One region of the Bordetella genomosp. 9 genome, then DNA from elsewhere that is predicted to be linked to it. Evidence: predicted binding sites of a transcription regulator. Region 1 holds the regulator's gene; the other holds the start of a gene.
What was found. The regulator LexA, encoded in region 1, represses DNA repair genes until DNA is damaged. The targets are predictions, from matches to a motif close to ACTGTATNNNNATACAGT.

Region 1 (3,417 bases):
CTTGCCGTGCAGCAGCGCGTGGACAAGGTAAAGGCCCCGATCCTCTGCCTGGTCGGCCCTCCGGGCGTCGGCAAGACGTCGCTCGGGCAATCGATCGCCAAGGCGACGAACCGCAAGTTCGTCCGCATGGCGCTCGGCGGCGTGCGCGACGAAGCGGAAATCCGCGGACATCGCCGTACGTATATCGGTTCGATGCCCGGCAAGATCCTGCAGAACATGAGCAAGGTGGGCGTGCGCAATCCGCTGTTCCTGCTCGACGAGATCGACAAGCTCGGCATGGACTTCCGTGGCGATCCGTCTTCGGCGTTGCTGGAGGTGTTGGATCCGGAGCAGAACCATACCTTCCAGGATCACTACGTTGAGGTCGATTTCGACCTGTCCGACGTCATGTTCGTTGCCACCAGCAACACGCTGAACATTCCGCCGGCCCTGCTGGACCGGATGGAAGTGATCCGGCTGTCGGGCTACACCGAAGACGAGAAGGTTCACATCGCCAGCGATCACCTGATCCCGAAGCTCCTGAAGAACAACGGGCTGAAGGAGAACGAACTGACGATCGACGAATCGGCCCTGCGCGACATCGTGCGCTACTACACGCGCGAGGCTGGCGTGCGGGCGCTCGAACGCGAGGTCGGCAAGATCTGCCGCAAGGTGGTCAAGCAGCTGCTGACCGAGCGCGATGCGAAGGCGGAAGGCGATGCAGCGAAGGGCGCGGCCGACACGACGACGATTGCCGTTACGTCGGAAAACCTGAGCGATTACCTGGGCGTGCGCCGCTACAACTTCGGTATGGCCGAAAAGGAAAACCAGGTCGGACAAGTCACCGGCTTGGCCTGGACGGAGGTAGGCGGTGATCTGCTTACCATCGAAGTCGCCGACATGCCGGGCAAGGGTGCGATTCAGCGTACCGGTTCCCTGGGCGACGTGATGAAGGAATCCGTCGAAGCGGCCCGCACAGTGGTGCGTTCGCGAGCGCGCCGCCTGGGGTTCGCCGACAGCGTGTTCGAAAAGCGCGACATGCACGTGCACGTTCCGGAAGGCGCGACGCCCAAGGACGGTCCGTCCGCCGGTATCGCGATCACGACAGCCATGGTTTCCGCATTGTCGGGTATTCCGGTGCGCGCCGATGTGGCGATGACCGGCGAGATCACGCTGCGCGGCGAAGTGCTGGCAATCGGCGGCCTGAAGGAAAAGCTGCTTGCCGCGCACCGCGGCGGGATCAAAACCGTGCTGATTCCCGAGGAAAACGTCAAGGACCTGGCTGAGATTCCCGACAACGTGAAGAATCAGTTGGAAGTCGTTCCGGTGCGCTGGATCGATAAGGTTCTGGAAAGGGCGTTGGAGCGTATGCCTGAGCCGCTTACGGAAGAAGAGGCGAAGGATAAGCCCATGGTGACCCCGGCGCCCGCTTCGGCATCCGCCGACCCGGTTATCAAGCACTGAAGCCAAGGACGCGGCGGGACGGTTTCATGACGGTCCCACCGCTGGCCGGCCGCCTAGCCGGCAAAAACAAGAGCCCGGAGGCGAAAGCTCCCGGGCTCTTTTTCTGTGCTGGAAATTCTTCGTTCGCCGGGCCTCAGTGCAGCGCCTGCGTTCGGATAAGGCCCACTGCAATGCCTTCCAGTGCAAACTCCTGCCCTGGCTGGACGACGATGGGTTCGAAGTCCGGATTTTCCGGCAGGAGCCGGATGCGGCCGTCTTGCCGTTGCAGACGCTTGACGGTGACGTCTTCATCGATCCGCGCGACAACGATCTGGCCGTCTCGGGCTTCGCTGGCTTTTTTGACGGCGAGGAGATCGCCATCAAGAATGCCGACGTCGCGCATGCTCATGCCGCGCACCTTCAACAGGTAATCCGGCCGCTGCGCGAAGAGAGAAGGATCGACGCCCACGTCGCGTTCCACGTGCTCGGCGGCCAGGATCGGGCTGCCGGCTGCCACACGGCCGACCAACGGCAGTACAAGTTGGGCAAGGGAGGGGATGGGCAGCAACGGCTGCTGGCCTTCAGGTCGCGCCTCTTTCAATCGGATGCCGCGCGACGCCCCTGCAGTGAGCTCGATGGCGCCCTTGCGCGCCAGCGCCTTGAGGTGATCTTCGGCCGCGTTGGGTGACCGGAAACCAAGCGCCTGGGCGATTTCGGCGCGCGTGGGCGGGAAGCCCGTGCTGGCGACGGCCTGACGAATGAGATCGAGGATCTGCTGCTGGCGTTCGGTAAGTTTGCTGGCCATGGCGGATTGCTGTGCCCTGTATGGATATACAGGTCGCCATTTTGGGGGACGCAGCTTGAAAACGCAAGGGCCAGCGGAATCGAGCAACAAAAAAGCGGGGCGCAGGCCCCGCTTTCTTTACCCCAGGCTGCCGCGAAGGGTTCTCAGCCCCGCAGCACTGCGGCAATGCTTTTCGCCACTGTGTCGATGTTCTGGCTGTTCAGCGCCGCGACGCAAATGCGGCCGGTGCCAATGGCGTACACGCCATGTTCTTCGCGCAAGCGGTCGACCTGGGCGGAGGTCAATCCCGAATAGGAGAACATGCCGCGCTGGTCGAGCACGAAGCTGAAGTCCTGCTGGGCGCCGTTCTCCTTGATTTTTGCGACCAGCTGCTGACGCATCAGGCGGATGCGGTCCCGCATGCCCGCCAACTCCTGCTCCCACAATGCGAACAGTTCCGGGCTGTTGAGCACGGTCGAAACAATAGTGCCCCCGTGCGTGGGCGGGTTGGAGTAGTTGGTGCGGATGACCCGCTTGAGCTGGCTGAGCACACGCGTGGCCTCGTCCTTGCTGCCGGCCACGACGGTCAGCGCGCCGACGCGTTCGCCGTACAGCGAAAAGGACTTGGAGAAGGAGGAGCTGACGAACACCGTCATATCCATTCCCGCGAACAAGCGCACCACGGCGGCATCCTCGTGCAGGCCCGCACCGAAGCCCTGGTAGGCGATGTCGAGGAAGGGCACGAGATCGCGTTCCTTCACGACGTTGGCGATCTGCTGCCATTGTTCCATCGTGGGATCCACGCCCGTGGGGTTGTGGCAGCAGGCATGCAGGACCACGACGCTGCCGGCCGGCATGGACTTCAGCCCGGCCAGCATGCCTTCGAAGTTCAGTCCGTGCGTGGCGGCATCGTAGTACGGATACGTTTCGACCTGGAAACCGGCGCGTTCGAACAGGGCGCGATGGTTCTCCCAGCTCGGATCGCTGATGTAGGCCTTGGCGTCAGGCAGCAACTGGTGCAGGAAGTCCGCGCCGATCTTCAGCGCGCCGGTGCCGCCCAGGGCCTGGGTGGTCAAGACCCGTCCCGCCGCGGTAAGGGGCGAATCGGCGCCCAGCAGCAAGGCCTGCGCGCCTTTGTTGTAGCTGGCGATCCCCTCGATGGGCAGGTAGCCGCGCGCAGCGGCCGCTTCGATGCGAGCCACCTCTGCCTT
Region 2 (3,417 bases), 400 kb from region 1:
AGAGCGCCATGGGCGAAACCGGCGCGATCGACAAGATTGCCCGGATGGTTCGGCAGGCCTATGGGGGCCCCGCGAAACCATTGCACCGCGGGGGACAACAGGCGCTTCAGACCGCGCCGCGCGGGCGGGGCCGGCGGAAAGGGCCATTTCGTCGGGAACTGCTGATCTGCGGCAAAGTTCATGAACGTGCTCCTTGGGAGACTACATCTGGTCGAAGAGACCCAGCTGCCGCATGGGATGCAACGTCGCACGGGCAGATTCGGGAAGGGATCGGGGGCCGCCGCCGGTGACGCCCGCGCTCCGAGGCATGCCGGGAGATGGCATGCCGGGAGATGGCTGGCCGGGAAAGGGTTGGGACACCGCCGCGGGCGGGACGAACTGGCGGGTATCGAGCTGCAGGCGGTGCTGGTTCAGGCCCGCCTTGCGCACCGCGATGGCAAATCGCTGGCGCAGGAGTTCGGCCCAGATACCCGTACCGCGCATGCGCGAGCCGAACTTGGGATCGTTGCGCTTGCCTTCGCGCATGTCTTCGATACGGTGAAGCACGCGTTCGGCACGATCGGGAAAATGCGCCTGCAGCCATTCCTCGAACACCGGCTTGACTTCCCAAGGCAGCCGCACCACCGTGTAACTGGCGTAATAGGCGCCCGCCTGCCCCGCGGCTTCAACGATGCGTTCCAGGTATTCGTCGTTGATGAAAGGAATCATGGGCGCGGCAAGCACGCCCACCGGCACGCCGGCTTCTGCCAGCCTGCGCACTGTCTGCAGGCGGCGCCACGGCGCCGACGCCCGCGGTTCCAGCGTGCGCGAAAGAGCATCGTCCAGGGACGTGATGCTGATATAGACCGCCACCAGCTTGCGCCGGGCCAGGGCCTGCAGCAGGTCCAGGTCACGCTCGATGAGGGCGTTTTTCGTGACGATGGTCAGGGGGTGCCCGGTTTCGAGCAAAAGCGAAATGACCCCGCGCGTCAGCCGCCAATCGCGCTCGATCGGCTGGTAGACGTCGGTGGCGGAACCAATATTGATGGGCTCGACCCGGTAACCCGGTTTGGCCAATTCCGCGCGCAGCGCGTCCACGGCGTTTGCCTTGGCGATGAGCCGGGTTTCGAAATCCAGGCCCGGCGAATATCCCAAGTAGGCATGCGTCGGGCGGGCATAGCAATAGACGCAGCCATGCTCGCACCCCCGATACGTATTGATGGCGCGATCGAAAGGCACGTCCGGCGAATCATTGCGGGACAGCAGCTTGCGGGCCTGTTCGACCGAAACGGTGGTACGCAGTGGGAGCGCCGCGGGCGAGCCGGATGATGCGATCGGTTCGATCCGGGCTGCGGCGTCTTCATCCAAGCCTGCGTCCGCGGACGGATTCGCGGACGGATCCGCGATGCGTTCTTCGGACTGGAAGCGGTGCCGAACATTAGTAACCGCACCCCGACCGCGCAAGGCGGCGGGGGCGGCAGCCGGGGACCCAGAACCGGCAAAAACGGAATGATCGGTACGTGCCATGAGGGTACTGTACATCCATACAGTATTCCTGGCAAGCACCCGCCGCCGTTTTTCTGGCGACGCCCCACTTTACTCCAAGTCCCCGCGCCGCCGCCTGCGAAATCCGCGAGTGTGGCTTTGCCGCAAAACCCGCATGAAGCAAGGCTCTGCGGCCCGCCACCGTGGTAAAAGAGCGCCCCCCGGGCAGCCCTCAGCGCAGCATCCCGGCCGCGGCGGTCTGATGCGTGGCAGCGTCAATCAGGATGAACGCACCGGTTGCGGCAACCTCGTCATAAGGGTCCATGGCAAGCGGATCACGCGTGGCGATGCGTACCTTGCCGATATCGTTCATCGACAGCGTGCCGACATCGCCCTCCACTTCCCGCAGTTCGTGAATATCGCGGCGTGTCGCCACCTCGCGCACCACGGCCGTGGTCAGGCGGGTACCGTGCTTGAGCAGATACTTGCGCGCCGGGTTCAGCGGCTGCGTATCGAGCCAGCAGATCTCCGCCTCGAAATTCTTGCCGACGCTGGCCGGAGCCGCCGCGTGCGACAGCACGTCCCCGCGCGACACATCGACGTCCCGGTCGAGCACGACGACGACGGAGTCCCCCGCCTCGGCATGCGACAGCACGCGCTCGTGGGCGCGGATTTCGGCAACACGCGCGGCAACGCCGGAAGGTTGCACCACGATCTCGTCGCCAGGACGCAACGTCCCGCTTGCAATACGGCCGGCATACCCCCTGAAATCCTTCGCACTGCTGCCATCATGGCGCACGACCCACTGCACCGGAAAACGCAGCGGCGCGCCATCATCGCGCTGCACGGGATCCAGCGACTCCAGCAGTGCGAGCAGCGGCCCGCCGTCGTACCACGGCGATCGAGGCGAAGACGAGACCACGTTGTCCCCGTTCAGCGCCGACATCGGCAAAGCGTGGAAGCGCTCGATGCCGATACGGCGCGCCAGGTCGGCGTACGCGCCGCGGATGCGCTCGAACACCGCCCGGTCCCAGTCCACCAGGTCCATCTTGTTGATGGCGACGACGATGTGGCGGATCCCAAGCAGACGCGCGATGGTGCTATGGCGCTTGGTCTGCGGCAACAGGCGCCCGTCGGCCGCGCGCGTTGCGTCGATCAGGATGACCGCGACATCGGCCGTCGAGGCACCAGTCACCATGTTGCGCGTGTACTGCTCATGGCCCGGCGCGTCGGCGATGATGAACTTGCGCCGCGGGGTGGCGAAGTAGCGGTAGGCAACGTCGATGGTGATGCCCTGCTCCCGCTCGGCTTCCAGGCCGTCCGTCAGCAGTGCGAAGTCGATGCCGTCGCCCGCCACCCGCTTGTACTTCGCGCGGCCGATCGCATCGAGCTGGTCGGCGAACACGCTTTTGCTGTCGTAGAGCAGCCTGCCGATCAGGGTCGACTTGCCGTCGTCCACGGAGCCGGCCGTGATGAGCCGGATGACGGCGGTCTCGCCCGCCGGAAGGAAAGATTCGCTGACTGCGTTCATGCTTGCTCCCTGGCGCTCAGAAATAACCTTCTTTCTTGCGCCGTTCCATCGATGCTTCCGAGGTCTGGTCGTCCATGCGGGTCGCGCCGCGCTCAGTGACGTCGCTCAGGGCCGTTTCGGCGATGATGGCCGCGTTGTCCGCGGCTTCGGATGCGACCGGGCACGTGCACGAAATATCGCCCACCGTGCGGAAGCGCACGGACAAGGTCTCAACCTGTTCGCCCGGCTGCGGCGGCGTCAGGGGCGTGACGGGCACCAGCAGGCCGCGACGGCGCACGACCTCGCGCCGGTGCGCATAGTAGATCGACGGCAACGCCAGATTCTCGCGCTCGATGTATTGCCACACGTCCAGCTCGGTCCAGTTGGAAATGGGAAATACGCGCATGTTCTCGCCGCGGTGAACGCGGGTGTTGTACAGGCTC

Region 2: a site for LexA is predicted at 1,513-1,530, ahead of CAL13_RS07015 (PA0069 family radical SAM protein). Genes of this name have one in related genera too.

Annotation. Positions count from the first base shown of each region.
Region 1 is NZ_CP021109.1:1,913,566-1,916,982, forward strand. Features, by position in the region: gene lon (endopeptidase La) at 1-1,443, shown strand, start outside; gene lexA (transcriptional repressor LexA) at 1,577-2,227, opposite strand; gene CAL13_RS08980 (amino acid aminotransferase) at 2,371-3,417, opposite strand, start outside.
Region 2 is NZ_CP021109.1:1,518,223-1,521,639, reverse strand. Features, by position in the region: gene CAL13_RS07020 (hypothetical protein) at 1-182, opposite strand, end outside; gene CAL13_RS07015 (PA0069 family radical SAM protein) at 202-1,506, opposite strand; gene CAL13_RS07010 (sulfate adenylyltransferase subunit 1) at 1,697-2,995, opposite strand; gene cysD (sulfate adenylyltransferase subunit CysD) at 3,012-3,417, opposite strand, start outside.